4 regions of the Mesorhizobium sp. B4-1-4 genome follow, and region 1 is predicted to be linked to each of the others. Evidence: predicted binding sites of a transcription regulator. Region 1 holds the regulator's gene; each other region holds the start of a gene.
What was found. The regulator LexA, encoded in region 1, represses DNA repair genes until DNA is damaged. The targets are predictions, from matches to a motif close to TGTTCNNNNTGTGTTCNG.
Positions count from the first base shown of each region.

Region 1 (7,570 bases):
CGTTCTGCTCGTGATCGGCGTGCAGGATGAAGATGCGCTCCATGGCGCGCGCCAGCACCGGGTTGATCTTGTACTCCTCGCAAGGCACTGCGAAGCACATATGCAGGAAGTTTGCCGCGAAACCGAGATCGTTCTTCGGATAAATGAAGGGCTGGCCGATGTGATACTTGTAGGCCATGGCAGCGATCGTCGGCATCTTGGCGATCAGCCGCATGGAAGCGACCATGCGCTGGTATGGGTCGGAGATGTCGGTGGAGTCGTGGTAGAAGGCCGACAGCGCGCCGACCACGCCGCACATCACCGCCATTGGGTGCGCGTCGCGACGGAAGCCGGTGAAGAAGCGCGACATCTGCTCGTGCACCATTGTGTGGCGCGTCACGCGGTAATCGAAATCGTCCTTCTGCGCCTTGGTGGGCAGTTCGCCGTAGAGCAGCAGGTAGCAGACTTCCAGGAAGTCGCCATGTTCCGCCAACTGGTCGATCGGGTAGCCGCGATGCAGGAGAATGCCCGCATCGCCGTCGATGAAGGTGATCTCCGATTCGCAACTCGCGGTCGAGGTGAAGCCGGGATCGTAGGTGAAGGCGCCGGTGGTGCTGTAAAGCGTGGCAATGTCGATGACGTCGGGGCCGACGGAGCCACTTCGCACCTTGAACTCATGAGTCTTGCCGCCGAGTTCCAGCTTGGCCGTGGCCTCCTGGGTCTTGCCGCCAAATTCCAATTTTGTCGCAGCTTCGGTCATTGCAAACTCCTTCTCGTTTCATCATGCCGGCAAAGGCAAATTTCTGCGAAGCGACACGTCGAAATCACTGCAATGCGCGTATTCGCCACCGCATTTTAGGAGGTGCGTGCCAGATTGGGCCAAGGCCTAATGTTGCACTGCGAAACCCGCCTTTCAATGCCAATCTTTTTGGGCCAGTTTGCTCCTAATCGATTTGATCCGATATGCGACCCAGGCTTTCCTCGCGCCCTAGCACGGCAAGCACGTCGAACACACCTGGCGAGGTGCTTTTGCCGGTCAGGGCGGCGCGCAAGGGCTGCGCCACGGCGCCCAGCTTATGGCCCCCGGCCAGCGCATAGTCGCGGATCGCGGCCTCTGCGGCGGCGGCCGTCCAGTCGCCCGAAAGCGCATTCAAGGCTTCGTGAGCGCCGCGCAGGATCTTGCGGGAATCGCCATTGAGCAGCAGCGCCGCCTTCTCGTCGACCGGCAGCGGCCGCTCCGCAAACAGGTAAGCGGCGCCATCGACGAGTTCTACCAGCGTCTTGGCGCGCTCCTTCAGACCCGGAAGGGCCGCCAACAATTGCGCCTTGTTATGCTCGTTGAGGCGCGCGGCCATCGCCGGGCCGCCCTGGAGATAGGGCAGGGTGGCGATGAAGATGTCGAACAGTTCCGCGTCGCTCATGCGGCGCATATGGACGCCGTTCAGCGCCTCCAGCTTGGCGAAATCGAAACGGGCGGCGCCCTTGTTGACGTCGCCGATGTCGAACCAGGAGATCATATCCTTGATCGACATGATCTCGTCGTCGCCGTGGCTCCAGCCGAGGCGCGCCAGGTAGTTGAGCAGCGCTTCCGGCAGGTAGCCCATGGCGCGATAGGCCTCGACGCCGAGCGCGCCATGGCGCTTCGACAGCTTGGCACCGTCGGCGCCGTGGATCAGCGGGATGTGCGACATCGATGGCACGTCCCAGCCCATGGCCTTGTAGATCACCGTCTGGCGGGCCGCATTGGTCAGGTGATCGTCGCCCCGAATGATATGCGTTACGCCCATGTCATGGTCGTCGACGACGACGGCGTGCATGTAGGTCGGGTTGCCGTCCGAACGCAGAATGATGAAATCGTCGAGATCCTTGTTGGGGAATCGCACCTCGCCCTGGACACGGTCGTGCACCACCGTCTCGCCCTCGGTTGGCGCCTTGATGCGGATTGCGCCCTTGACCCCGGGAGGCGCCTCGGACGGATCACGATCACGCCACTGGCCGTTGTAGCGTGGCGGCAGGCCCTTGGCACGCGCTGCCTCGCGCATCGCCTCCAGTTCGGCAGGCGTCTCGTAGCTGTAGTAGGCCTTGCCCAGGCGCACGAGTTCCTCGGCCACCTCGCGATGCCGCGGCGCGCGCTCGAATTGGGAGACAGCGTCGCCGTCCCAGCCAAGACCGAGCCAGGAGAGTCCGTCCAGGATGGCGGCCGTCGCCGCATCGGTCGAACGCTCGCGATCGGTGTCCTCGATGCGCAGCAGCATCGTACCGCCGGTGTGCTTGGCATAGAGCCAGTTGAACAGCGCCGTGCGGGCGCCGCCGATGTGCAGATAGCCGGTGGGCGAGGGGGCAAAACGGGTGACGACCTTGTCGGACATGAAATTCTTGGAAACCATCTGAAGCGGGGTTGGGTTGCGCGGACTTTCGCGCGTCGCGGGTTCATGTACCATAGGGCGTCAGGGGTGCAAGGGGCAGACCCGATGGCTGGACGAGGCCGGGGCTCGGATCGGGGCGAGGACGCTGTTGCCGGCGTCAGCGAACGGTCATTGTTTGCAACGCGTCCGGCTATCCCGTTGCCATCGCCGACATCCCTTGTGCCGGCGCCCGGCACCCGGCAGCCGCAGGCGGATATCCCTGCGCCAAGTCCACCGCCTGCCGCAGGCAGGATTGCGCGCGTACGCCGGCAATTCGGCCTGACATCATTGCCTCGCCTGCGCCATGGCGTGGCCAAGGCGGCGGAACTGGAACTTGACCGGGGCATCGCCTTTCTGCTGGTGCCGGTCTGTCTGGCCGCCGGAGTGATCGGCTACTATTCGCTGGCGGCGGAGCCTGATTTTGCCAAGCCTGTAGCGGTCGTCGTGCTGACGGCGCTCTGTGCGCTTGCCTCGCGTTCCTGGCCAAAAACCCATCTGTGTTTCACGGCGATGCTGCTGTGCGCGCTGGGCCTGCTCGCGGCGAAGGTCGAAACATGGCGAGCCGGAACACGCATGCTGGGCTCTGAGATTTCGACTGAGGTGACGGGCCGCGTCGTCTCGCTCGACCGGATGGAGACCGGCCGCATCCGGCTGACCATTGACGTGACGTCCACCGCCCGGCCGAAACTGCGCTATGCGCCGGAAAGGGTCCGGCTTTCGGCACGCAAGATACCGCGGGAATTGGCCGCCGGCTCGTTGATATCAGGCTATGCCAAACTCTTGCCGCCGACCGGTCCGGTGCGGCCGGACAGCTATGATTTCTCCTTCGACAGCTACTTCGCCGGCATCGGCGGCAGCGGGTTTTTTCTCGGCAATCCCAGGATTGTCACAGCCGAGGACGACATGCCTCTTTTGGCTCGCCTGTCCGCTGCGGTGGAAAATGCCCGCCAATCCATCGCCGGCCGCATCACGGGCATCGTCGGCGGCGCCGAAGGCGAGATCGCCGCGGCACTGATCGTCGGCGTGCGCGCCGGCATTCCCGACGAAATCAACGAGGCGATGCGGCGCACCGGCATCTATCACATCATCTCCATTTCCGGACTGCATATGGCGCTGGTCGCGGGCACCGTCATGGGTCTGCTGCGCGGCGCCTTCGCGCTGTTTCCAGATTTTTCCGCACGAAGGCCGGTGAAGAAATACGCGGCCGCCGCAGCGCTCTTCTCGATCGCTGCCTATCTCGTCATTTCGGGCATCGTCGTTGCCGCCGAACGCAGCTTCATCATGCTGGCGGTGATGCTGATCGCGGTTCTGTTCGATCGCGCGGCACTGACCATGCGCAACCTGGCGATCTCGGCGATCGCCGTCATACTGGTCTCGCCGCATGAGGTGGTCGGACCGAGCTTCCAGATGTCGTTCGCCGCGACCGCCGCCCTGGTTGGCGCCTATGCCGGTTGGGCGGATTATCGTGCGCGAAAAACGAGGCCGCCATCGCCGAAGCTATCCCTGCCAGGGCTTCTGACGCAAAAATTCCTGCTGACGACGGGTGGATTGGCTATGACCTCCATCATCGCCGGCAGCGCTACGGCGCCGTTTGCCATTTGGCATTTCCAGCGTGTATCGCCGCTCAGCTTGTTCGCCAATCTGGCCGTCATGCCGATCGTTTCGGTCGTGATGTTCCTGGCCGTCGCCAGCGCGTTGCTCATGCCGTTCGGCTTGGATGTGCCATCCCTTTACCTGATGGGCAAGGGCCTGACGGCAATGATCGCCATATCGGCGTGGATATCGGAACGCTCTCCTGTCGATGCGGTCGGGCTGATTTCCCAGCAATCCGTGCTGCTGGTGACGGTCGCCCTGGTCATCGCGACGATGGCGACGACATGGCTGCGGCTCGCCGCACTCCCATTCGCACTTGCCGGCCTGTTGACTGTGTCGGATACGCGCACGCCCGATGTGCTGATCTCGGAAGATGCCCGACTGGTCGCGGTGCCGATCGGCGGTGGCGAACTCGCGGTCAGCCGGGCACGCCCGAACGAATTCACCGTCGACAACTGGAAACGTGCATTGGTATCCGAAAGCATCGTCGTGCCAGAGGTGTTCAACAAGACAGACGGGCAGTTCACCATCGCCGATGCCGTAAACCTGCCGCCGGGAGCACCGTTCTACTGCACCGACGGCGTCTGCCTCGCCAGGCACCCGTCCGGAGCGATCGTCGCGCATGTCGAAGACCGCAAGGATACCTGGAAGGCCTGCGGTTTCGCCGACGTGATCGTCGTCAACGACGCGACCGGCTATGACGCCTGCCATAACCCGCTGGTTCTCGTCGTCACCAAACGGCAACTCGCTCGCAAAGGGAGTGCTGCGGTCTTCTTCGACCGCCAATCGGCGACTGGCCCACCAATCGTCAGCTTCGCCGTCGACAGGCCATACCGTCCCTGGCATGAACAGCGCAAATTCTCGCGCGAGGCGAGGGGCCTGCCGCCCTATAAAAAGCCTGACAATACAAGCGCGCCAGTGCCTGCTCAGTAGCGCCTGATCAGCCCGACGAGTTTGCCTTGCACCTTGACCCTGTCCGGCCCGAAAATGCGGGTCTCGTAGGCCGGGTTGGCGGCTTCAAGGGCAATCGAAGCTCCCTTGCGGCGGAACCGTTTCAGGGTCGCTTCCTCTTCGTCGACCAGCGCCACGACGATCTCGCCCGGGCTCGCTGTATCGGCGTTGCGGATGATGACCGTGTCGCCATCGAAGATCCCGGCCTCGATCATCGAGTCCCCCTTGACCTCCAGCGCATAGTGCTCGCCCCCCATGATCATGTCAGGCGGCACCGAGATCGAATGCGTCTGGTGCTGGATGGCATCGATCGGCACACCGGCGGCGATACGGCCCATCACCGGGATCGAGACCGCGGGAATCGCATCGTCGTCATTGCCGGCCGCGGGCAAGCGCGACGGCGCCGGCTTGATCTGACGACCAAGGTTGCCCTGACCGAGGCTGCCCTGGATGACACTTGGCGAAAATTTCTTTGCCGCATTGAGGCCCGGCGCGATCGAATCCGGCAACCTGAGCACTTCCAGTGCGCGCGCCCGATTGGGCAGTCTCCGAATAAAGCCACGTTCCTCCAGCGCCGTGATCAGGCGGTGGATCCCCGACTTGGAGGCAAGATCAAGAGCCTCTTTCATCTCGTCGAAGGAGGGCGGGATGCCGCTTTCCTTGAGCCGTTCATGAATGAACATCAGCAGTTCATGTTGCTTGCGCGTCAGCATGGCGGCCCCCAAGGCATTGAACGAAGGGTCTGAATCGGAATCGAAAAACAAACCCAGAACAAACACTATCTGTTCCAGTTGTGTTCCGCAACCGTTTAAAGTTTAGTGAATTTGTTAAGGGGTTCGAAATTTTTGCCGCCGGCAACAAACGGCAACCGACGCTTACCGACGATTTCTGCCCCGGACACACGCATTGAAATCGTTTTGGTTAATGGCCTGTGGCCCACCCCTTGTTGAGGTTTGGCTTCATCGTTTGAAAGGCGCACGGGGCGATTTATGGAGTCGCCCAGTGTCATCCCAGCGGAACGAAACGAAACCAAAACGCCAACGTTCGCCAGCTCGCTTGGGGATGGATCCGTGTGTAAGCGTCGGACTGCGCGGAAGCGCCGAAATCATCCGGAAACCGCTTTCAGGCTGCCGGCGCGTGCGGTGTAGTTGTTGGCGCTGCTGTCTTCGCTGTGAAATAGACGTGCAGCGTGTAGCCGATATGCGCCGTCATCAATGCCTTTGCCCGCTCGACATCACGATCGAGCGCCGCCTCCATGATCGCGGTGTGATGCTCGATCGCGATCGCCTCGCGCAGTGCGTCCATGGCCTCTCCATAGCCATGCTTGAGGCCGGCCGCTGCCCGCAAAGTCGGCGCCAGGCCGAGAAAACGATGATGTCGCCGCAGCTGATCCGCGATCGTCGAGCGGAATCGCAGCAGCCAGTTGGACGTCGCAGCACTCAGCAGCGCCGCGTGAAAGGCCTCGTGGCTTTCGTCCCACTGATCGACGGCCGCATCCGAGGGGTCGTCAACCGCGGTCTTGCAGCGAGAGAGCCGGTAATGAGCGGTGACAACGGCATCTTCCCATTGCCTGTCGCCTTTTTCCATCGATTCCAGGAACAGGGGCATCTCGACAACCATCCGCGCGCGCGCCAGGTCCTCGAGTTCGGCCCGCGACACGGGAGCGACGGCAAAGCCGCGATTGCTGATGGCAGTGACAAGGCGCTCGGCTTCAAGCCGAGACAATGCTTCACGCAGCGGCGTCCAGCCGACGCCATATGTGCCGCGCAGCGCACTCAACTTGAGCGGCGCACCCGGCATGAGGCGCGTCGTCAGAATATCGCGCCGCAGCAGCTGATAGGCCGCCTCCGTCTTTGTGGAACTATTCTGATCCTGCATCGCAGTCCGTCCATCGTCAGGCTTGGAAAATTATATATCATGGCGGTGCATGGCAAGAATTATATATAATGTTTGACATGGACCGGCGGACTGACCATGATCGCCTGATGTGCCGTCTTTAAGCGGCGCTAATCAAATCTGGGAGGAAATGATGTTGAAGTCGAAATGGCTGTCAGGATTGGCCCTGGCAGGCGCCTTGATGGTCAGCGCCGGCAGCGCCGCGGCCGATCAGATTCGTATCGGCATAGCCAATTTCGGAGAGCATCCTCAGTTGAATGCCGCCATAGCCGGTTTCAAGAAGGCGCTGACGGACAATGGCTTTGTCGAGGGCAAGGACGTCGTCTACACCGAGAGCCATACCAATTTCGACGCATCGCTTGTGCCGCAGATGATCGCCAAGCTGCAGGCGGAGCAGCCCAAGCTGATTTACACCATCACCACGCCAGTCTCGCAGATCGCCAAGAAGGCGCTCGCAGGGTCCGGCATTCCGATCGTCTTTGCCGCGGTCACCGATCCGGTCGCGGCCAAGCTGGTGCCGTCATGGGACTCCGGAGACGAAGGCATGACCGGCGCCAGCGATCTGCAGGATGTCGCCGCGGTGATGGCCTTCACCAAGAAGCTGCTGCCGAACGCCAAGCGCTTTGGCGTGCCCTACAATCCAGGCGAGGCCAATGACGTCGCCCTGATCGAAAAGATCAAGGCGGCGGCACCCACGGCCGGCTTCGAGGTCGTGGAGGTCGGCATCGACAACGTCAATGACATCC
Region 1 covers NZ_CP083950.1:1,796,055-1,803,624, forward strand. Annotated here, with positions in the region: gene gltA (citrate synthase) at 1-739, opposite strand, end outside; gene gltX (glutamate--tRNA ligase) at 924-2,348, opposite strand; gene FJW03_RS08655 (ComEC/Rec2 family competence protein) at 2,451-4,910, shown strand; gene lexA (transcriptional repressor LexA) at 4,904-5,641, opposite strand; gene FJW03_RS08665 (GntR family transcriptional regulator) at 6,051-6,806, opposite strand; gene FJW03_RS08670 (ABC transporter substrate-binding protein) at 6,958-7,570, shown strand, end outside.

Region 2 (7,570 bases), 1.1 Mb from region 1:
ATTCTCTTTTTCGGCGGATGGCAAGCCTCCATCTGCAGATGTAGTTGGCGCCTGACGCAGCGCCATCAACGGACCCATCAGATTGCATCAGTTGGGGTGAGTTTTCAGCGGCAGTCGGTGATCGGCTTGGCCTTAGCGGAGCGTCTTGACGGAGGCGCAATGCTCAAAGCTAGAGCAGGCCGGCCTTGGCGAGGTCGCGCATCAGATGGCTGGCGCCGTATGTCCAGTGCGGGCAATCGGGCGACAGCCGCACCCGGTTGACCAGCGCGCCGAATTTTTCCGACGAGATGGTGACGATGTCGCCGACCTTGTGGGTAAAGCCCTTGCCCTTTTCGCCGCGATCCTTCGAGGGCACGAACATGGTGCCGAGATAAAGCGCCAGCCCATCCGGATATTGGTGATGCGGACCCATGGCAGCGGCGACCAGTTCTTCGGGCGAGCGGCTGATCTCGGCCATCGAGCTTGCGCCCTCCAGCGAGAACCCATCCTCGCCTTCGACCTTCAGGCGCACGACGGCGCGCTTCACGTCGTCGATCGAGAATGCGTCGTCGAACAGGCGGATGAAAGGACCGAGGGAAGCCGACGCATTGTTGTCCTTGGCCTTGCCGAGCAGCAGCGCCGAACGCCCCTCGACGTCACGCAGATTGACATCGTTGCCGATGGTGGCGCCGACGATCCTGCCGCTGCTGGCGGCGATCATGGCGATCTCCGGCTCCGGATTGTTCCAGGTCGACACCGGGTGAAGGCCCACATCGGCGCCGAAGCCGACAGAAGCCATCGGCTGGCACTTGGTGAAGATTTCCGCATCCGGGCCGATGCCCACTTCCAGATATTGCGACCAGGCGCCGCGCGAAATCAGCTTGGCCTTGATCTCCATCGCTTCGGGCGAACCGGGCTTGAGCTTCGAAAGGTCATGGCCGATCAGCCCGGCAATGTCGGCGCGGATGGCGTCGGCCTTTTCCGCCGAGCCGCGCGCCTGTTCCTCGATCACCCGTTCGAGCAGGCTGACGACGAAAGTCACGCCCGATGCCTTGATGGCCTGCAGGTCGACCGGGGACAGGAGGTATGGCTTTGCCGGATCACGCGTGGCCTCGAAACTGTTGGCCGCGATGTCATCGAGCGAGCCGATCGGCTTGCCCTCGGCCGAGCGCACATGCGCTGCCGGATCGGCCATCTCGCAGATATCGCGCACGGTCGGCGCCGCGCTTGAGGTGATGTCGAAGATGGTGCCGTCACGTACCGTGACCACCAGAGGATGCGAGGCATCGCTGCTCTTGGCGCGGCCGACAAAAAGGCCCTCAATAGGCAGACGCGTCGGGTTTGTCATGCGTGCGGTCCCTCTGATCATCGAAATGCGGGCTTGCCAGGTCGGCGCGGCACTTTCCCCGGATTCCGCCCAAAGGTCTATCCCATTCGACGGCGATTCAGACCGCCGTCTCGTCCATGAAATTCCGGCTTTCCGACAAGCGGGTCTGCGGCGGTCATTGTCAAAACCCGACTGGTTCATTTCAAGAGTGTGAAACCTCTGGGTGTTTCATGTGGCCCGTTCAAACCTTGTCGAAACGGTTTCAGCAGATGCCAGTCACAACCCACCCGCGGGATTTCGCTTGACAGTTTCACGAATATGAAAAACTCTTCGGTAATTTCAAGATTTGGGTGAGCCGGTCGATGTCGACCCTAGTTGCGGCACAGGTGTCCGAGACCCGGTCTTCGTCGGGCTTCCGGTTCGCCATGCTGCTGCCGGGCGCGCTGGTCACCTTCCTGCTGATCCTGTTTGCGCTTGGCCTCGTGCTTTTCCTGGCCTTCCGCGGCAATGACGGTTCGCTGCTGGGCAGCGGCTTCAGCCTGGCGAATTTCGCCACCGTGGTTTCCGATCCGCTCTACTGGACGGTGACGCTGCGCTCGCTGGTGATCGCCGGGCTGGTGACCCTGGCCACGGTCGTCACCGCCTATCCCGTCGCCTACTACCTTGCCTTTTACGCCGAGCGGCGGCGTGGCCTGTTGTTGTTCCTGGTGACACTACCGTTCTGGACCAGCTACTTGCTGCGCGTCTTCGCCTGGAAGATCGTGCTCGCCTATAACGGCGTGCTGAACTCGGCGCTGATCGAAAGCGGCATCTGGTCCCAGCCGACATTGGCGTTTCTCAATACGCCAGCGGCTGTCGTCGTCACGCTTGCCCACGCTTATGCGCCGTTCGCGATCCTGCCGATCTATGTGGCGCTGGAGACCATTCCGAAATCGCTGATCGAGGCCGCTTCAGACCTTGGCGCGCGGCCGTTCACGTCCTTTCGCCGGGTCGTGCTGCCGAACTCGATGCCGGGCGTCCTGGCCGCGGCCCTGGTCGTCTTCGTGCCGACGATCGGCGACTATGTCACGCCGGCGATGGTCGGCGGACCGGCCAGCACCATGATCGGCACGCTGATCCAGTCGCAGTTCGGCAAGGCCAACGACTGGCCGTTCGGCGCGGCCCTTTCGGTCTGCGTCATGCTGGTCATCCTGGTCGTGGTGCTGGTCGCACGCGGCGCCGACCGCAGGTATGGCAGCCGCACATGAGAGTGGAACGCCTCGGCACGCAACGAAATGGCCGCTGGCTAGGCCTTTATGTGCTCGCCTACCTCGTGTTTCTCTATCTCCCGGTCCTGCTGATCCCGCTGTTTTCCTTCAACGATTCCATCCAGGCGGCATTTCCGCTGCAGGGCTTCACGCTGCAGTGGTACGCGATCCTTTATGGCAATTCCGCCCTGTCCGGCGCGCTCCTGAACAGTCTCGTCATCGGCGCCATCGCGGCCTCCGGCGCCACGCTGTGCGGCATCACGATATCCTATATGGACCTCTACGGCCGCTCGCCATTGGCCGCCACCATCAGCGCCATCGCACGGCTGCCGATCCTCATTCCAGGCGTCATCGTCGGCATATCGCTGCTGATCCTGGTCAACCTCGTCGGCCTAGGACCGTCGCGTGTCGCCATCGTGCTCGGCCATATACTGGTGGCGCTGCCAACCACCGTGGTCGTCATGCGCAGCCGCTTCGCCGCCATCCCCAGGACGGTTCGCGAGGCGGCGCTCGACCTTGGCGCCTCCGACTGGACGACGTTCCGGCGCGTCATGCTGCCGCTCAGCCTGCCCGCCGTGCTGTCGGCCTTCATGCTCGCCTTCCTGATCTCCTTCGACGAATTCATCGTCGTCTTCTTCCTTGCCGGCACCGAGCCGACACTGCCGCTCTACATCTGGAGCCAACTGCGCTTCCCACGGTCTCTGCCCACCGTCATGGCGCTGGGGACGATGATCCTGGCCGTGTCCTTCATCATCGCCGGCACAGCCGAGTTCCTACGCCATCGCGGGCTCGGTGCGGTGCGCCGGATATCCGCCAGTCCAGCCTGATCACAGCACGCCAACCACAACAAAGAAGAGGAGAACGAAAATGGCATTCCACCTGAAATCGATATCCGGACACAAAGTCCGGGCCGGCCTTGCCGCACTGGTGCTCGCGCTGTCCTCGACCGTGGCGCTGGCGGCCGAGAAGCTGCAATACTTCACCTGGTCAGGGTACGAGCTGCCCGATTTCAACAAGAGCTTCCTCGCCGCGCATCCCGATGGCGTCGAGGCCTCCATCTTCGGTGACGATGACGATGCCTTCACCAAGGTCAAGGCAGGCTTCCGCCCCGACATAGCGCATCCCTGCTACGACAAGGTGGCGCGCTGGAACAAGGAAGGCCTGCTGCAGCCGATCGACACCAAGCGCATCAAGAACTGGGATTCGGTCTTCCCCGTGTTCAAGAACCTGCCCGATTTGCAGGCGGGCGACGGCAAGGTCTGGATGGTGCCGTGGGACTGGGGCAACACCTCGATCCTCTACCGCACCGATCTGGTGAAGAACCCCGAAGCGAGCTGGAAACTTCTGTGGGACAAGCAGTATGCCGGCCGCATGGCGACCATCGACGCCGTCCACGACACGCCCATCGTCGCGGCACTGCTTGCCGGCGTGAACCCCTTCGACATGACTGCGGACCAAATGGACAAGGTCGCCGAGAAGCTGCGCGAACAGCGCCCGCTGCTGTCGAGCTACACCACCGATATGACTTCGGTCGAGCAGGCGCTGGCCAGTGGCCAGCTGGTCGCCGCCATGACCTGGAACGCGTCGGCCACTTCGCTGAAGAAGCAGGGCGTGCCGGTCGAGTTCATGAGGCCGAAGGAAGGGATGCTGACCTGGGCCTGCGGTTTCGTCATGCTCAAGGACGCCAAGAACGTCGATCTCGCCTATGACTTCATCAACAGCCGGCTGGACGCCGAGTCGGGCAAATTCCTGATCCAGTCCTATGGCTATGGCAGCTCGCTCTCGACTGCCTTCGCCGGTGTGCCGAAGGACGAATTGGAAAAGCTCCAGCTGCCGTCCGACCCTGAAGTGATGCTGAAGAGCACGATCTTCACCGGCCCGATGAAGCAGAATGACGATGTCGCCAAGATGTTCGAGAAGGTGAAGGCCGGCGGGTGACGCTGGCCAGCCTTGTTGGAGGCGATTGGATTACTGAAGTTTGCGCCGCCGCTCATCCGCCTGCCCCTTCTCCCCGTAATAGAGACGGGGAGAAGGGGACTGGCCGCAACGTCGGCGACCCCCTCTCCCCGTTTTTCACGGGGAGAGGGTAAGGGTGAGGGGCAGCGCAAACGTGCGAACGACAATGCTGCGTTGCTCGATAAGGATGCGGCAAACGAGGACCGATGCATGGACATGCTGGACGAACAGGCCGAGAAACCCAAGGACGATGCCGACGTTCGCGTCGGTCGGCGGGTGCGGGCCCTGCGGCTCGAGCGCCGCCTTTCGCTGGCGGAGCTTGCCGCCAGGGCGGGCGTGTCGATCGGCGCGCTCAGCCAGATCGAGCGCGGCATGTCTTCGCTGCGCGTCAAGGTGATCTGGCCGCTCGCCGCGGCTCTGGACATCGAGCCGTCGGCGCTGATCGCCGACGGCGACGATGCCGCCAACGATCTCTACTGCGTGCGTGCCAACAGCCGCCGCGCCATCCCGGTGAAGTCGGAGGGCATCGCCAAGGCGCTGCTGTCGCCGCCGGGCGCGACGCTGACCGGCATGCTGGTAACGGTGGAAGCCGGCGGCGGCACCGCGGAAGCCTATGCGCATGTAGGCCATGAGTTTGGCTACGTATTGGCCGGCGAGGTCGAACTGGTGGTGGATTCGACAAAATACGTGCTGAAGACCGGCGACAGTTTTGCCTTCAAGAGCACGCTGTTGCACGCTTTCCGCAATCCTGGCGGCGAGGAATGCCGGATCCTCTGGGTCAACACCACGAAACCGTCCGAGGTTCGCGATGGCGCCTGATCCGCTCGTCCGCCTGCAGGCGGTATCGAAGATTTTTCCCGGCGGTATCGTCGGGCTCGACGCCGTCGATCTCGACATCATCAGCGGCGAGTTCATCACCCTGCTCGGACCATCGGGCTGCGGCAAGACCACCAGCCTGCGCGTCATTGCGGGCTTCGAAAGCCCGTCGAGCGGCGCGGTGCTGCTCGACGGCCGCGACATCACCGAGCTTCGACCTTACGACCGGCCGGTCAATACCGTGTTCCAGGACTACGCGCTGTTCCCGCACATGAACGTCGCCGAAAATGTCGGCTTCGGTCTGTCGCTGCGCAAATTGTCCGGAGCCGAACAGGCAAAACGCGTCGGTGAAGCCCTCGACATGGTCGGCCTCGCCGACAAGCTTCGTGCCCGCGTTTCCGAACTCTCCGGCGGCCAACGCCAGCGCGTCGCGCTCGCCCGCGCCATCGTCTGCGAACCGCGCGTGCTCTTGCTCGACGAACCGCTGTCGGCGCTTGACGCGCATCTGCGCGAACAGATGCAGGTCGAGTTGAAGCGGCTGCAGTCGCGGCTTGGCACCACCTTCGTCATGGTCACCCATGACCAGACCGAAGCGCTGTCGATCTCCGACCGCATCGTCGTCATGAACAAGGGCCGCATCGAACAGATCGCGCCACCGGCGGTACTGTACGACCGGCCCGCCACGACGTTCGTGGCGAGCTTCATCGGCACCATGAATCTCCTGCAGTCCCGGTTTGTCGGCCGCGACGGCGATCGCCTGCGTTTCGCCGCCGGCGCCCTGGCGCTGGAGGCAACTTCTGAAACTGGGAAGTCACCCCGGCAAGGCGAAGTGCGGACCATCGGGGTGCGCCCGGAGGACTTGCTGGCAACGACCGAGGCCGCGCCGAGCACGGCGCCGGCGCGCGTCAACAGCGTCGTCTTTCATGGCCGCACGCTGCGGCTGCATGCCGAACTCGACCAAGGCGCACCTATTGTCATCGATGCGCCGCGCCAGGCGGAGGGTTTCCAATTCAGCGTCGGCGACGTCGCGCATATCAGCCTGCGCCGTGGCGCCAACTGCCCTATGCTGCCTGGCTGACCTGCTCCATCGGCGGCTACAGGCAGTCGGCAACGGCCGCGAATACGCCGACTGGGGTCCATGACTTTCTCGAGGTCAAGGGCATCGGATGCGGGCTGGGGCTTCGAAGCAATCCACGCTTGACTCAAAGAGATGTTCCTGTTTTGTTCTAACGCCGGAGCAAAATGGGAGCGTTCCTTGGCGAGCGTACGCGTATGTACCAAGGCGAGTTCGATTTCGGAATTCCAGAGCCGCCATGGCGGCCTAAGCGGCCGGAGCGCGTCTTCTACGGCTTGTTTCTGCAGCAGAAGGACTATTCGCGGTTTGCGGATTGTCAAAGCCAGCTGTGCGGCCAATGTGAGATAACCGGCTCACGTCTGCTGTATCACCGGTTTCACGTCAGCCTGCAACATGTCGGTGATTACAAAAGGCTGCCAGAGAAAATCATCTTCGCAGCGGCCCGATCGGGGCGACGCATCGCGATGTCTGAGTTTGATGTCACCTTCCGTCATTTCAGGAGCTTTCCCGGTCGCCCGGCGACGAGGGGCCGCCCGGCCAAGCATCCTTTCGTGCTTCTCGCCGATGACGGACCGGTTTGTGAATTGAGCAGGAAGCTCGGCGCTGAAATGTCGCGCGAAGGACTCAAAGCTTCAGACGGTTTCGTTCCACATTTGACGCTGGCCTATGACCAGAAACTTATTCCGCAACAGCCTATCGGCCCAATCAGCTTTGTCGCCCGGGAGTTCGTTCTTGTGCACAGCTTGCGCGGACTGAAGAAGTACGTTTTCCCGGACTGTTGGCCGCTCAGTGCGATGTGATGCGCCGATCGCTCGCCCTCAAACCGTCGTCACAGAGCCGCGCTATGTCTATCGTCCTGACAAAGCTTGTCAGCTGTCGTGCGGGCAAAGCTGGCGGACTGGCGAGCGCTTCCCTACTTCGAGTGCGTCGGAACAGGAGGAAGACAAATGACCGTCGCGGAAATTGCCAAGGATTTCACCGAACTGCTCAGGCGGGGCGACAACGAAAGTGCCGCTCAGAAGTACAATGCTGACGAAATCGTCAGCTATGAAGCCATGGAGGGCCCTATGGCCGTCTGCAACGGCAAGGAAGCCGTGAAACAGAAGGGCCAGTGGTGGCAAGAGAACAACGAAGTGCACGGCGGCTCCGTCGAAGGCCCGTATGTCAACG
Region 2 covers NZ_CP083950.1:711,945-719,514, forward strand. Annotated here, with positions in the region: gene FJW03_RS03135 (fumarylacetoacetate hydrolase family protein) at 170-1,327, opposite strand; gene FJW03_RS03140 (ABC transporter permease) at 1,669-2,553, shown strand; gene FJW03_RS03145 (ABC transporter permease) at 2,550-3,380, shown strand; gene FJW03_RS03150 (ABC transporter substrate-binding protein) at 3,421-4,491, shown strand; gene FJW03_RS03155 (cupin domain-containing protein) at 4,720-5,328, shown strand; gene FJW03_RS03160 (ABC transporter ATP-binding protein) at 5,318-6,403, shown strand; gene FJW03_RS03165 (2'-5' RNA ligase family protein) at 6,568-7,200, shown strand; gene FJW03_RS03170 (nuclear transport factor 2 family protein) at 7,348-7,570, shown strand, end outside.
Region 2: FJW03_RS03165 (2'-5' RNA ligase family protein) is a predicted target of LexA. The motif match lies at 6,537-6,554, and genes of this name have one in related genera.

Region 3 (7,570 bases), 370 kb from region 1:
GACCGATCGATAATCTGCCCGCATGCCAGACGTCCGGCGACCGCACGCGATACCGCCTCGGCGACATCCGTTACCGATACGGTCTGGATCGGCCGATCCGCCAACGTTACGGGGATAATTGCTGGACTCGCGGCAAGCGCGCGCAACAAAGCCGTCCCGCCATAGGCGGCGGGCGCGATGACCAGACCGGGCCGCAGGATCGTCCAGTTCAGAGACGACGAAGCGACGGCGCGGTCACCTTCCGCCTTGGTCCGGAAAAAGGTGCTGTCGGAAGCGATATCTGCGCCAATCGCGGAAATCTGTACCAATTGGTTCACACCCACCTGTTCACAGGCGGCGATGAGCGCGGCGACCGAACGCCGGTGGATCGCATCCAGCTGATCACGAGGACCATCCTGCAAAGCGCCTGCGGCGTTCACCACCACTTCCACGCCGGCAAGCAGGGGAATCCAGTCGGCCGCTGAGAGCAGTCGCGACATATCCGCCGCGATCCACTGGACGCGGGGTCTGCGGCGCCGCGCCTGTCCGATATCGCGGCCCAGGCCGAGTAGGTGGTGGCCGTCTTGAAGCAACCGTTCAAGGACGGCCTCTCCGATCAGTCCGTAGCCGCCTAGAACGAGGACGTTCATCGGACTTTCATGCTGCTTCGAGCGCCGCCCTCACCGCCGCGATCGCGTCATTGGCCTTCGACGCGTCCGGGCCGCCAGCCTGCGCCATATCAGGCCGGCCGCCACCGCCCTGCCCGCCCAATGCGGCGGACGCCACGCGCACCAGGTCTACGGCGCTGAAGCGGCCGACGAGGTCATCGGTCACGGCGACGACGACGCTCGCCTTGTTGTCCTCGCTGGCGCCGACAAAGACGACGACGCCGGAGCCGAGCGAGGTCTTGCCGGCATCGGCCAGCGGCTTCAGATCCTTCGGCGAAACACCGGAGACCGCCTTGCCGAGGAAGCCGACGCCCGCCACCACTTCGTTTTCAGCTGGCGCACCAGCCCCCGCACCGCCCAGCGCCAGTTTCTTGCGCGCTTCGGTCAGTTCCTTCTCGAGCTTCTTGCGCTCTTCGAGCAAAGCCTCGACACGCGCCGGCACGTCGGCCGGTGAAATCTTCAGGGTCGCCGCAGCCGTCTTAAGGCGCCGATCCTGCTCGTCGAGATGCTTACGCGCGGCTTCGCCGGTCAGCGCCTCTATCCGGCGCACACCGGCGGCGACCGCGCTGTCCGAGACGATGCGCACAAGGCCGATATCGCCGGTCGCCCTGACATGGGTGCCGCCGCAAAGCTCGACCGAATAGGGCCGGTTGGCCTTGGCGCCATGCAGTCCAGTGCCCATCGACACGACGCGCACCTCGTCGCCGTACTTCTCGCCGAACAGCGCCATGGCGCCCTCGGCAATGGCGTCGTCGACCGACATCAGCCGCGTGGTCACCGGGCTGTTCTGCACGACGATCTCGTTGGCCATGCGCTCGACTTCTTCGAGTTCCTCGGCCGAGATCGGCTTGTTGTGCGAGATGTCGAAGCGCAGCCGCTCGGGCGCGACCAACGAGCCCTTCTGGGCGACATGGGTGCCCAGCACTTCGCGCAACGCCTCATGGATGAGATGCGTCGCCGAATGGTTCGCGCGCAACCTGGAGCGCCTGTTATGGTCGACCTTCAGCTCGACGGCGGCGCCCGTCTTGACCGTGCCGTTAATCACCTTGCCGATATGCACGAACAGCCCATCCGCCTTCTTCTGCGTGTCGGAGACCTCCATCGAGAACCCCTCGCCCGAAATGACGCCGGTGTCGCCCATCTGGCCGCCGGATTCGGCATAGAACGGCGTCTGGTTGACAACCACGGCAACAGCTTCACCCTTGCCGGCGCTGTCCACGGTCTTGCCTTCCCTGACCAGCGCCTGGACGAGACCTTCCGCTTGCTCTGTCTCATAGCCGAGGAATTCGGTGGCGCCGGTCTTCTCGCGGATCGGGAACCAGACCGTCTCGGTCGCGGCCTCGCCGGAGCCTGCCCAGTGAGCGCGCGCCTCGGTCCTCTGCCGTTCCATCGCGTCGGTGAAGCCGGCAAGATCGACCGAGATGTTGCGCTGCCGCAGCGCGTCCTGCGTCAGGTCGAGCGGGAAGCCATAGGTGTCATAAAGTTTGAACGCAGTCTCGCCGTCCAGCATGTCGCCGGCATGGAGCTTTTCCGTCGCCTCCGACAGCAGGCCAAGGCCGCGCACCAGCGTCTTGCGGAAGCGGGTTTCCTCGAGTTTCAGGGTTTCGGTAATCATCTCTTCGCCGCGCACCAGCTCGGGATAGGCCTGGCCCATCTCGCGCACCAGCGCCGGCATCAGCTTCCACATCAGCGGATCGCGGGCGCCGAGCAACTGCGCATGGCGCATGGCGCGGCGCATGATGCGGCGCAGCACATAACCGCGGCCTTCGTTCGACGGCAGCACGCCGTCGGCCACCAGGAAGGAGGACGAGCGCAGGTGATCCGCAATGACGCGGTAGGACGCCACCGTTTCCGCGCCAGGCGCCCGCCCAAGCGCGGACGACGCCGCATCGATCAGGTGGCGGAACAGGTCGGTCTCGAAGACGCTTTCCACCCCTTGCAGGATGGAGGCCATGCGCTCCAGGCCCATGCCGGTGTCGATCGACGGGCGCGGCAGGTCGATGCGCTGCTCCTTCGTCACCTGTTCATACTGCATGAACACCAGGTTCCAGAATTCGAGAAACCGGTCGCCGTCTTCCTCAGGACTGCCGGGAGGTCCACCCCAGATGTGCTCGCCACGATCGATGAAGATTTCCGAGCACGGCCCGCAGGGACCGGTGTCGCCCATCGCCCAGAAATTGTCCGAGGTCGCGATGCGGATGATGCGATCGTCCGAGAAACCGGCAATCTTCTTCCAGAAGCCGGCCGCCTCGTCGTCGGTGTGATAGACGGTGACCAGCAGCTTGTCCTTCTTCAGCCCGAACTCCCGGGTGATCAGGTTCCAGGCAAGCTCGATGGCGCGCTCCTTGAAATAGTCGCCGAAGGAGAAATTGCCGAGCATCTCGAAGAAGGTGAGATGGCGCGCGGTGTAGCCGACATTGTCGAGGTCATTGTGCTTGCCGCCGGCGCGAACGCTCTTCTGGGCGGTGGTGGCGCGCGAATAAGTCCGCTTCTCCAAACCGGTGAAGACGTTCTTGAACTGCACCATGCCGGCATTGGTGAACATCAAGGTCGGATCGTTGCGCGGCACGAGTGGGCTCGAGGCCACGACCTCATGGCCCTCCTTGCGGAAATAGTCGAGAAATGTCGACCGGATCTCGTTCACGCCACTCATGACTGCTGCCTTTTCGCGAAAACCGCCGGCACAGCCGGCGGAAACTGGTCTCTGCGTCTTAGAAAATAGACTTGGCCTTTTAGCGGGCACGCCCGACCCTGTCCAGAAACACGGAATTGGGCCAATCCAGGAGCTTACCGGTCTGCCGAAAACGAAAACCGCCGGCTCGAAGGCCGGCGGTTTGGAACGCGGTATTAAAGAACTCGGTTACTTAAGCATCAGGTGATAGGCTGAATTTATGGCCGAACTCTGGCCATTGCCCTACATCGCGCCGGCTTCGTCCTCAAAACCGTCTTCGCCACCTTCAGAACCGCCATTTTCAAGGAATTTCTCGGCGATCAATCCGGCGTTCTGCCTGAGCGCCAGTTCGATCTCGCGCGCGGTGTCGGGATTGTCGCGCAGGAACAGTTTTGCATTCTCGCGGCCCTGGCCGAGGCGCTGCGAATTGTAGGAGAACCAGGCGCCCGACTTCTCGACCACACCAGCCTTGACGCCAAGATCGACCAGTTCGCCGGTCTTGGACACGCCTTCGCCGTACATGATATCGAACTCGACCACTTTGAAGGGCGGCGCCAGCTTGTTCTTGACCACCTTGACGCGGGTCTGGTTGCCGACGACCTCGTCGCGGTCCTTGACCGAGCCGATGCGGCGGATGTCGAGGCGCACCGATGCATAGAATTTCAAAGCGTTGCCGCCCGTGGTGGTTTCGGGCGAACCGAACATGACGCCGATCTTCATGCGGATCTGATTGATGAAGATGACCATGGTGTTGGAACGTGAGATCGAAGCGGTCAGCTTGCGCAGCGCCTGGCTCATCAGCCGGGCCTGCAGGCCGGGCAGCGAATCGCCCATCTCGCCTTCGATTTCGGCACGCGGCGTCAGCGCTGCCACCGAATCGACCACCAGCACGTCGATGGCGCCGGAGCGCACCAACGTGTCGCAGATCTCCAGTGCCTGCTCGCCGGTGTCGGGCTGTGAAATCAGGAGGTTTTCGAGATCGACGCCGAGCTTGCGGGCATAGACAGGATCGAGCGCGTGCTCGGCATCGACGAAGGCGCAGATGCCGCCCTTCTTCTGGGCTTCAGCCACGGTGTGCAGGGCCAGCGTCGTCTTGCCAGAGCTTTCCGGCCCGTAGATCTCGATGATGCGGCCGCGCGGCAGGCCGCCGACGCCGAGCGCGATGTCGAGGCCGAGCGACCCGGTCGGCACTGTTTCGATCTCGACGACCTGCTCGTTGGCGCCGAGCCGCATGATCGAGCCCTTGCCGAAAGCCCGCTCGATTTGCGACAGCGCCGCATCCAGAGCCTTTGATTTGTCCACTGCCTTATCCTCTACAAGCCGCAAAGTATTCTGAGCCATGATACATCACCCCTTGGTCGTCAATGAAGGCCGGACAATCCGCAATCCCTGTCATTTTGTACCTTTTTTGTTCTCATTTGGCAAGGGGAGACAACCAACTGAAAAACAAGAGATATCCTGATCTGTTCTTTTTTTGTCTCGCAGACCGAGGCAGCGATGTCCTCGCATTGGGCCAGACGGCTCGATTGTATCGATCCGCCGAATCGCTGCCTTGCATGCGAAGCTCTGTCGCGCAGTGTAGCGCTTGTGTGGCGCCAATAACAAAGGTCATATCGCCGCCATGGTGAAATCCGCGAAGATACTGGCCGTGGGCGGCGCCCATATCGATCGGCGTGGCCAGGTGGCCGGTCCGTACGTGCCAGCGGCGTCCAATCCCGGCACAATGCGCGAGGATGTCGGCGGCGGCGTATTCAACGCGTTGCGCAGCACGGTGCGCCGAGGTGTCTCGGCTTCGCTGCTGTCGGTGCGCGGCGGCGATGCCGCGGGCGATACCGTGTCACGCGGTATAGCGGAAGCCGGCATTAAAGACCTGTCGGCAGTGTTCCTCGATCGCACCACGCCGAGCTACACGGCGCTGATTGACCGCGAGGGCGAGTTGATCGTCGGCTTTGCCGACATGGTGCTTTATGATCTGGCCTTCCCCAAGCAGATCAGGCGCTCCAAGATGCGGGAGGTGGTCGCCGACGCCGACGCCATCCTGTGCGACGCCAATCTGCCGGCGTCGGCTCTGGAGCGGCTGGTCTCGCTCGCCGCCGGCAAACCGGTTTTCGCCATTGCCATTTCGCCGGCCAAGGTGACGCGGCTGATACCGGTGCTCGGCGAACTGGCGCAACTCTTCATGAACCGGCGAGAGGCCGTTGTACTGGCTGGCGTCAATTCGAGTGCCTCCGAGCGAGAGATGATCGACGGGTTGCGATGCAACGGCCTTGCCAGTGGCGTGGTCACGGCAGGCAGCGCGCCGGTGCTGGGCTTCGATGAAGCAGGCGCGTTTTCGATCCTGCCGCCTGCCCCGAGGAAAGTCGCCGATGTCACCGGCGCCGGCGACGCGCTGGCGGGTGCGACGGTCGCGGCGCTGTTGCGCGGTCTGCCACTGCGCCAGGCCTTGCGCGAAGGCGTCGCGGCGGCAACGCTGGCCATCGAAAGCGCCAACGCCGTGCCAGAATTCACCGCGGCGAGCTTCGCGGAAGCACTGGCCCTTGTGCCGGATGCGCGGGAAATGGCATGAGACCGGCAAATTCACAGCGCCGCAGGGATGTTTACGCGTCCTGATGGATGCGCCGCGATTGGAGATTCGAGATGACCCCAGAGAGCGCCCACCCCTTCATCGATGTCCATGCTCCCGTGGCGCAAGCCCTGGCTGCCGGGCGTCCCGTGGTGGCGCTGGAAAGCACCATCATCACCCATGGCATGCCCTACCCCGACAACGGTGCCATGGCGGCCAATGTCGAAAAGATCATCAGCGATGGCGGTGCCGTGCCCGCCACGATCGCCGTGGTTGGCGGCCGCATCAAGATCGGTCTTTCCGACGGCGAGCGTGAATCGCTGGCCATGACCGGCGATGCGATGAAGCTGTCGCGCGCCGACCTCGGCTTTGCAGTGGCGCAAGGGCGCACCGGCGGCACCACGGTCGCCGCGACCATGATCGCGGCGCATATGGTGGGGATAAAAGTGTTCGCCACCGGCGGCATTGGCGGCGTGCACAAAGGTGCGGAAAAGAGTTTCGACATTTCCGCCGATCTCGATGAACTGGCGCGCACACCGGTCATCGTCGTCTCGGCCGGCGCCAAGGCCATCCTCGATATCGAAAAAACGCTTGAGGTGCTGGAAACGCGCGGCGTGCCCGTGGTTGGCCATGGCTGCGAGACAATGCCGGCCTTCTGGTCGCGGCAATCGCCGTTCCGCGCGCCGTTGACCTTGCACAAACCGGAAGACATCGCGCATTTCTACAAGACGCGGGCAGCGCTCGGTCTCGGCGGCGGCGTGCTGATCGCCAACCCGGTGCCCGAAAACCATGAAATCTCGGCGGAAGAGATGGCCGGCTATATCGAAGCAGCACAGAAGGCCGCCGAGGCGCTCAACGTGAGCGGCAAGGCGGTGACGCCGTTCCTGCTGGGAAAAATCCTGGAACTGACCGGCGGCCGGAGCCTGAAGACCAACATCGCGCTGGTCGAGAACAATGCAAGATTGGCGGCGAAGATCGCCAAGGCGCTGTAGGGTTCAAATGTGAGGCGGTGCAAGAATTAACTTATCAGCCGAGTTCCCGCCCCCCCTCTGCGCCTCGACATGTCCGAGAAAGCCTGCACTGCCGCAACGTGCTACTTGCCCGCGCGCCGCCCGGCCTCATAGGCTCGCCGGGCCCAGACAGTCATTTCGTCCGGGTCATCAAAAGCGCTGTCGGGAATGCTCCAATAAGGCATGGCGACCAGCTTGCCGTGGCGCGAACCGGTATAGGTCCACTGCCGGCAACCGGCGGCTTCGAAATCGGGCGCGCTTTGCTCGTCGGCCTTGAGCAGCAATTCGCCGCGCAGCACGATGGCGACGATCACACCATCGAAATAGATGCCCTTGCCGCCGAACAGCCTGCGGATGCTGACCGGGCCAAGGCCTTCGAACAGTTCGGCGATGCGTTCATTGTCCATGCCGCGATCATGTCATCGGCATTTGACATTGTCATCGCGCAACCAAATCATGCTGACGGGCTGGGAACATTTCGTCGGAGTTTTTATCATGCCGGTTCTGCTCAAGGGATCCTGCCGCTGCAATGCCGTGCGTTTCGAGGTGGAAAGCCATACGCCCGTGCCGTTCATGCTCTGCTACTGCTCGATCTGCCGCAAGCAGCAAGGCGGCGGCGGGTTCGCCATCAATCTCGGCGCCGACTACAAAACGCTCAACATCAGGGGCAAGAGGAGCC
Region 3 covers NZ_CP083950.1:1,421,938-1,429,507, reverse strand. Annotated here, with positions in the region: gene FJW03_RS06775 (NAD(P)H-binding protein) at 1-629, opposite strand, end outside; gene alaS (alanine--tRNA ligase) at 637-3,300, opposite strand; gene recA (recombinase RecA) at 3,562-4,659, opposite strand; gene FJW03_RS06760 (carbohydrate kinase family protein) at 4,940-5,884, shown strand; gene FJW03_RS06755 (pseudouridine-5'-phosphate glycosidase) at 5,956-6,873, shown strand; gene FJW03_RS06750 (TfoX/Sxy family protein) at 6,975-7,298, opposite strand; gene FJW03_RS06745 (GFA family protein) at 7,387-7,570, shown strand, end outside.
Region 3: recA (recombinase RecA) is a predicted target of LexA. The motif match lies at 4,717-4,734, and genes of this name have one in related genera.

Region 4 (7,570 bases), 880 kb from region 1:
TTTCTCGACCAGTGCCATGCCGCCGGACAGGTCAGGCCGACGCCGCTTCTGCTGCAATATGTGCCTGGCGACTTCAATTGCCTGCACCAGGACCTCTACGGCGATCTTGCCTTTCCGCTGCAGGTCGCGATCCTGCTTTCGGAGCCGGGCAAGGATTTCACCGGCGGCGAGTTCGTGCTGACCGAGCAGCGGCCGCGCATGCAGAGCCGGGTCGAAGTGGTGCCGCTGCGCCAGGGCGACGCCGTCGCCTTCGCCGTCCACAATCGGCCGGTGCAGGGTACGAAGGGCAACTACCGCGTCAATCTGCGCCACGGCGTCAGCCGCCTGCGCTCAGGCATGCGCCACACCGTTGGCATCATTTTTCATGATGCCACCTGAGTGCAGGCTCACGCCTCCCAATAGGGCGGATCGCCGAAGACATCGTGCAGCCATGCGATGAGCGCGCGCAGTTTGGCGGACCCGCGCCGGTCCTCGGGACAGGCGATGTAGATGGTGGCTCCTTCCGGCTCGGCACCGACATCGACGACCGCCAGTCGGTTGTCGGCAAGCTCCTTCTGGATGAAGTATGCGGGCAGCAGCGCCAGGCCGAGGCCGGCAAGCGCGGCATCGCGCATCAGAATCCCATTGTTGACGCGCAGCGCGGTTTCCGGGCGGATCGTCACCAGCCGCCGCGAAATCTTGAACCGCCAGTCGGCGGCACCCCGGATGGAAAAGATGATGCCCTTGTGGCGTTTCAGGTCCTCGATCGTCGCGGGCCGTCCGAACCGCTCGAGATAGTCCGGCGAAGCCACCAGGAAGCGGCGGCTGGAAGCCAGTTTCTTGACGATGACAGGTCCGTCCTCGACAACCGGCCCGTGACGCAAAATGGCGTCATAGCCCTCGGCCACTATGCTGACGAAGCGGTCATCGAGATCGAGCGTCAGTTCAATCCCCGGATGCTTGGCCAGGAAGCCGTACAGCGCCGGGCCGAGATGCAGGATGCCGAAACTGGTTGGAGCCGCTATCCTGAGCGGCCCGGCAAGTTCGCCCCGGCGCTCCGCGACTTCGGCGCCGGCATCGGCCACCTCCTGCATGATGCGCTTGGCGCGTTCGTAGAAACTGCGCCCCGCCTCGGTGATGGACAATTTGCGCGTCGTGCGATCGAGCAGCTTCGTGCCGAGGCTGCGCTCGAGTTCCGACAACCGCTCGCTGATGACCGATTTCGACAGCGCCATGCGCCTGGCCGCTTCGGTGATCGAACCGGATTCCGCGACGGCGACAAAGGCGGCGGCGGATTCGAGCTTCAGCATTGTTCGGCTTTCCCGAATTCACAATCAGGCGACCGTCGCCTAACGAAATCAAGGACATGGTGTCATAGTTGGCGAGGCCGCGATATGGCGGCCGCAAACAAATCTCGGCGGGAGTATGGTATGTTTCGTCCTTTGGTCGTCGTCCTTGGTCTGTTGGCAATGAGCGTTCCAGCTTCGGCCCGCGTGGTCCCCTTTCCGGCCGGTTTCAAGACGCGGACGATCGAGACCAACGGCACCAGCCTGCATGTGCGGGTTGGCGGAAAAGGCCCGGCGGTCGTGCTGCTGCACGGCTTTGCCGATACGGGAGACATGTGGGGAGCGGCAGCGATAAGGTTGATGAAAGAACACACGGTGATCGTGCCCGACCTGCGCGGCATGGGCCTTTCGGCGCATCCCGACGGCGGCTATACCAAGAAAAACCAGGCGGTCGACATCGCCGGCGTGATGGATGCGCTCAAGATCGACAAGGCCGATCTGGTGACGCACGATATCGGCAATATGGTCGGCTATGCGCTGGCCGCGCAATATCCGAAGCGCATCACCAAATGGGTCGTCATCGACGCGCCGCTGCCGGGCATTGGCGACTGGGAGAAGATCAAGCAGAGCCCGCTGCTGTGGCACTTCAACTTCCGCGGCCCCGACATGGAACGGCTGGTCAAGGGCCGCGAGCGCATCTATCTCGATCGCTTCTACAACGAATTGTCGGCCGACCCGAAGAAGATCGACGAGGCGACGCGCGTCCACTACGCGAAGCTCTATGCCCGGCCGCATGCGATGCATGACGCCTTCGAGCAGTTCAAGGCATTCGACCAGGATGCGATCGACAATCAGGCGATGCTGGCCAGCGGCGGCAAGCTGACAATGCCGGTGCTGGCGGTGGGCGCCGAGAAATCGGCCGGCACGAGCCAGGCCGACATTCTGCGCTTCGTCGCCAGCGACGTGACCGGAGCCATCGTGCCCGCCTCCGGCCATTGGATCATGGAGGAAAACCCTGACGCCACCGTCAAGCTGATCACGGATTTCCTCGCCAGGTAACAACCTCGCGGAGCGGCCATTCCGGGCTTTGCCGAGACCGGTCTTGTAAGGCAAAACCGAACCGGGTTGATCGGCCACAGCCCCGGTCACCCCGCCGGCGCGTAGCGGCTGACCACCATGCCGCAGGCATAGGCCTTCGAGGCGAGCAGCCGCAGCTTCCCGAAACCGCCCTGGTCGAAGATGCGGCGGCCCGCGCCCAGCACGGCCGGGTTGACGAACAGCTGGAACTCGTCGACCAGCCCGGCCGCGATCAGCGAGGAAGCAAAGCCGGCGCCGCCGAAGACGGCGATGTCGCCGCCCTCGCCGGCCTTCAGCGCCGCGACCTCACGCGGCAGGTCGCCGCTCACCACCGTCGTGCGTTCCCATCGCGAGGCCTTGAGCCTGTCGCTCGGCACCACCTTGTGCGCCTCGACGATGCGCCGGGCGAAGGCGTAGAACGGATCGGCCGGATATTTCCGCGCCGCATTGCCCCAATGGGTGAGATAGCCCTCCTCGGCCATCTTTCGGCTGAGCAGGATGGTGTCGATGCCGGCGAACACGACGTTGAAGTCCCGCTTCAGCTCGGCGTCCCAGCCATTGTCGTCACCCCATTCCCAGAGCTGCCAGTCATGGTCCTCATTGGCGCCGACGAAACCGTCGACCGATATCTGCATATGAAGGATCAGCTTTTTCATGTCTGGAGGTGCTCCTCGTCTCAATCGCCAAAGTGGTTTACTTCTGGAACCATTGACGCGAAACCAAAATGATGTCAATAGTGAAGTGATTTAAAAATGGAACCATAGACATGTCGACGCGCGAAAGATCCGGCTGCCCGATCAACCTGTCGCTCGAACTGCTCGGCGACCGCTGGACGCTGCTCATCATCCGCGACCTGGTCTTCGCCGGGAAAAAGCATTTTCGCGAGTTCCTGCAATCCGATGAAGGCATTTCCTCGCGTACGTTGGCCGAGCGGCTGCAGACGCTGCAAGACGAAGGCATTCTCACCCGCAGCGACGACCCGACCCACGGGTTGAAGGCGATCTACCGGCTGACCGAGGCCGGTATCGACCTGTTGCCGGTGCTGGCCACGCTCGGCGCCTGGGGCAGCAAGCACCGCAAGGCCGACGATGATCTCGCCCGCATCGCCGACGAACTGGCCGCCGGCGGCGATGCGGCGCTGGAACGGATCAAGGCAGCGCTGCGCGCGGAGCATGCTGGATAGGGGCGCGTGGCAGGCCTTCCGTCCAGGTGATCGGTTTAATTTTAGCGTTTCGTAAAACAATACGTAGAAACCCCTGCTGTAGTACCTGGTACTGATCTGACGAGGGGCGCTGTCGTGTTGAAAGACTTCTGGGCTTCGGAGCGCGGCAATTTCGCGCTGACCACGGTGATCGCGATGCTGCCGCTGATGCTTGGCGTGGCCGGCGCGATCGATCTGGTGGGCACGAGCGACGACGCCGACCACTTGCAGAACTCGCTGGACGCGGCGGGACTCGCCATCGGGACAAAATATTATGCCGGAATGGCGGCTGGCGACGTGCAGCAACTCGGCCAGAACTTCTTCACGGCCAATATGCGCGCCGCCGACCAGCAGGAATATTCGGGAAGCGTCGCAGCCCTCTCGAGCGCCGCCAGCGGCGGCCCCAGCGCCTACTACATTTCGCTTTCGTCCAGCATCAGCCGTCCCAGCTTCATCAGCGCCCTGCCCCCCTGGCAAGCCTCGCGCTCCACTATGGTCAAGATCGTGCCCGGTGCGCAGGCCTGCGTACTTGCGCTCGATCCTCATGCATCCGCTGCGGTCAACCTGCAAGGCTCGACCAACGTCGCGATGAACCATTGCGTGATCGCCGCCAACTCGGACGCGGCCGATTCCGTCAACAGAGGCGGCTCTGCGCTGGTGAGCGCCAGCTGCGTTTCGACCGTTGGCGGCACTTCCGGCCTCTTGCCGCCCAACGCCAGCTTGAGTTGCGGCAATCCGCTCGAACGTCAGTACGCGTCGTTTGACCCGCTGGCCAACGTCACCCCTCCCCCCTACACGCTTTGCCAGACGGCACCCAACGGCAAATCCATCACCCTTTCGCCCGGCACCTATTGCGACAAGACATGGTCGGGAAACATCACGCTCAACCCCGGCGTCTACATACTGCGTGGGGTCACCATAAAGCTCGGCGGAAATGGCAGCCTCACCGGCCAGGGCGTGACGATATTCCTGATGGAAGGCGCGCAAATCTACATCAACGCAAATGAACAGGTGACCCTCTCGCCGCCCACCAGCGGCACCTATGCCGGCATCACCATATTCCAGGATCGCGGCAATACATCGCCGCTGACACTGAATGGCGGGGCCGGCTCGGTGATCAGCGGCTTCATCTACGCACCGGACGCGCCGATATTCTACGCCGGCAACTCGGATATGAATTCCCAGGGCGACTGCATCCGGCTCGTCGGCGATACCGTGCAGATGACAGGAAATTCGGCCGTGCAGTCGGATTGCGCGGCGGCGCTCGGAAATCGCGAAATGTATGCGGGCCGCCTGATCACGCTTGTCAAATGAGCCGAGAGAGCCGGCCGCCGGCGGCAAGCCGTCTCTGGAAGCGATGAAGACGGTATTGCGGGCCGGGCAGTTTGGTTAGGCGGCGGCTCTTTTCAGGTTCAGGCGAAGCAGCTTTCCTCTCTAAGTCAGCGCCGCCCCTCACCTGCCTGCCGGCATCCTCTCCCGGTAGAGTTACGGGGAGAGGATCGCTCATCGCCGATTTCATCAACCTGCGGGATGCTTTTCAACAAACCCGTTCCTTGCTTGACAATGATCCCCTTTTGTTCTTCATTCGTTCGCATCTATCAGCAACTGCGGATGAGCGGTCGGGAATGGAGACGACAGCCACCATCCTGCATGCCGATCTCGATGCCTTCTATGCCTCGGTCGAGCAGCTGCTCGATCCGTCGCTGCGCGGCAAGCCGATCGCGGTCGGCGGCGGCGTGGTGCTGGCCGCCTCCTATGAGGCGCGCGCCTTTGGCGTGCGCGGCGGCATGCCGGGACGCAAGGCGCGCGAGCTTTGCCCGCAGCTGATCTTCGTCGGCGGCAATTTCAGCCACTACCAGCGGCTGGGCGACGCGGCGATCAAGGTGCTCGTCGATTTCACGCCGGTGGTGGAGCGGATCTCCATCGACGAAGCCTTCGCCGATGTCGCCGGCTGCACGCATCTGTTCGGCCCGCCGGACGAAATCGCCAAAACCATCCGCCGCCGCGTGCGGGCCGAACTCGGCCTGCCGATCTCGATTGGCGTGGCCCGCACCAAGCATCTGGCCAAGATCGCCTCGCAGGTGGCCAAGCCCGACGGGCTGGTGGTGGTCGATCCGGGAACCGAGCTTGCCTTCCTGCACGACCTGCCGGTCTCGCTGATGTGGGGCGTCGGCCCGGCGACCAGGGCGCGGCTGGCCGAAATCGGCGTCGAGACCATCGGCCAGCTGGCCAGGACGCATAGCGGCGCGCTGACGCGACTGCTTGGCCCCGCCGCCGGCGAAAAGCTCGCCGCTCTGTCATGGAACCGCGACCCGAGAAAGCTGGAGACGAAGCGCCGCGCGCATTCGGCCGGCGCGCAATCGGCGCTTGGTCACAAGCCGGCCGTGGCGCGGGTGATCGTGCCGACTTTGCTGCATCTGGCCGACCGCGTCGCCAGCCGGCTGCGCGCCAAGGCGCGGCCCGGCCGCACGGTGACGGTGCGCGTGCGCTTTGCCGATCTCCGCGCCGTGACGCGCTCGATTACGCTCGACCAGCCGATCTCGGCGACCACCATGCTGGCCGAAATCGCCGGCGATCTCGTGCGCGGCGTGCTTGCCGACCACCCCCGGGAGAAGGTGATCTCGCTGCTGGCGATCTCGGTCTCGCATCTGGAGGAAAGCGCCGAACTGCAGCTCGACCTGCCGCTCGGGCTTGCCGACGAGAAGCGCCGGCCCGGCACCCAGAAAGGCCTGGCACGCTTTGGCGCCGACCGCGCCATCGACAAGATCCGCGAGCGCTTCGGCAAGCAGGCGGTCGGCTACGGCGCAGTGGCGCTCGAAGCGGGACGTTCGGTGCCCGACGAATTCAGGGAACTGGCGGAAAAGGAGCTGTGAGCGGACGGCGCACCCGTCTCAGCCTCTGATCGCCCTACCCGTCTGCTGCAGCAGCTCAAACGCCGCGAAGCGCTTGGCGTGCCAGCCGGTCAGCGGCGCGTTGGGATGATAGGCTTCGCCGAGTTCCGACATGGCGGCCATGGCCATCACCAGATCCTCATAGGCTCCAGCAGCGACGGCTCCGAGCATCGCCGAGCCCAGCAGCACCGGCTCCTGCGAGGTCGACGCCACCACAACCAGGCCGGTTGTATCGGCCAGCAGTTGGCGGACCAATGGGCTTTGGCCCGCGCCGCCGCTGACGACGATCGTATCGACGGCAATGCCCTTTTCGCGCTCGGCGCGCACGATCTGGCGCGCGCCATAGCCAAGACCGCAGATGCCGGCGACATAGAGCGCGACCAGGCTGTCGAGACTGGTGTCGAGATCGAGCCCGGCGATCAGCGCATGTGCGTCCGGATCGGCGAAAGGCGCGCGATTGCCAAGAAATTCCGGCACGACATGGATGCCGCCGGCCAGCGCCGGCACAGCCGCCGCCCCGCCCCGGCTTTCGGCCAGCAGCGACAGCCAGACGCTGAGAGTGAGCCCTGCGGCTCGTGCTTTCTCCGTCGCTTCGCCGGCTGCCGGATGCAAGCGCACCAGGTGGTCGATGGCCGCGCCTGCCGCCGATTGCCCGCCCTCGTTCAGCCATAGGCCCGGCACCATGGCCGAGAAATACGGACCCCAGACGCCGTCGACAAAAGCCGGCTCGGCCGTCGTCGACATGGTACAGGCCGAGGTGCCGAAGACATAGGCCATGCGCGACAGAACACTGCCGGCTGCGCCGCGCGCGCCGACCGTGCCGATACCACCGGCATGCGCGTCGATCAGGCCCGCCGCTACGGCTGTTCCCTCGGCCAGGCCCAGCTCTGCGGCCGCTTGCGCCGTCAGCCCGCTGCCGAGTGCCGCACCGGCTGGCACGATCTCGGTGCCGATGCGCGTGAAGGCCTCGTCGGCGAGTGCCCCGAGGCCTATCTCGCGGAAATATCCCTCGTCCCATCGGTTTTCATGCGCGAGGTAGGTCCATTTGCAGGTCACCGTGCAGACCGAGCGGGCAAGGCTGCCGCTGGCACGCCAGGTCAGGAAGTCGGCGAGATCCAGAAACTGCCAGGCCGCGT
Region 4 covers NZ_CP083950.1:2,679,596-2,687,165, forward strand. Annotated here, with positions in the region: gene FJW03_RS13025 (2OG-Fe(II) oxygenase) at 1-378, shown strand, start outside; gene FJW03_RS13030 (LysR family transcriptional regulator) at 387-1,289, opposite strand; gene FJW03_RS13035 (alpha/beta fold hydrolase) at 1,410-2,324, shown strand; gene FJW03_RS13040 (dihydrofolate reductase family protein) at 2,411-2,998, opposite strand; gene FJW03_RS13045 (winged helix-turn-helix transcriptional regulator) at 3,109-3,525, shown strand; gene FJW03_RS13050 (TadE/TadG family type IV pilus assembly protein) at 3,640-4,857, shown strand; gene dinB (DNA polymerase IV) at 5,169-6,416, shown strand; gene FJW03_RS13060 (FGGY-family carbohydrate kinase) at 6,435-7,570, opposite strand, start outside.
Region 4: dinB (DNA polymerase IV) is a predicted target of LexA. The motif match lies at 5,108-5,125, and genes of this name have one in related genera.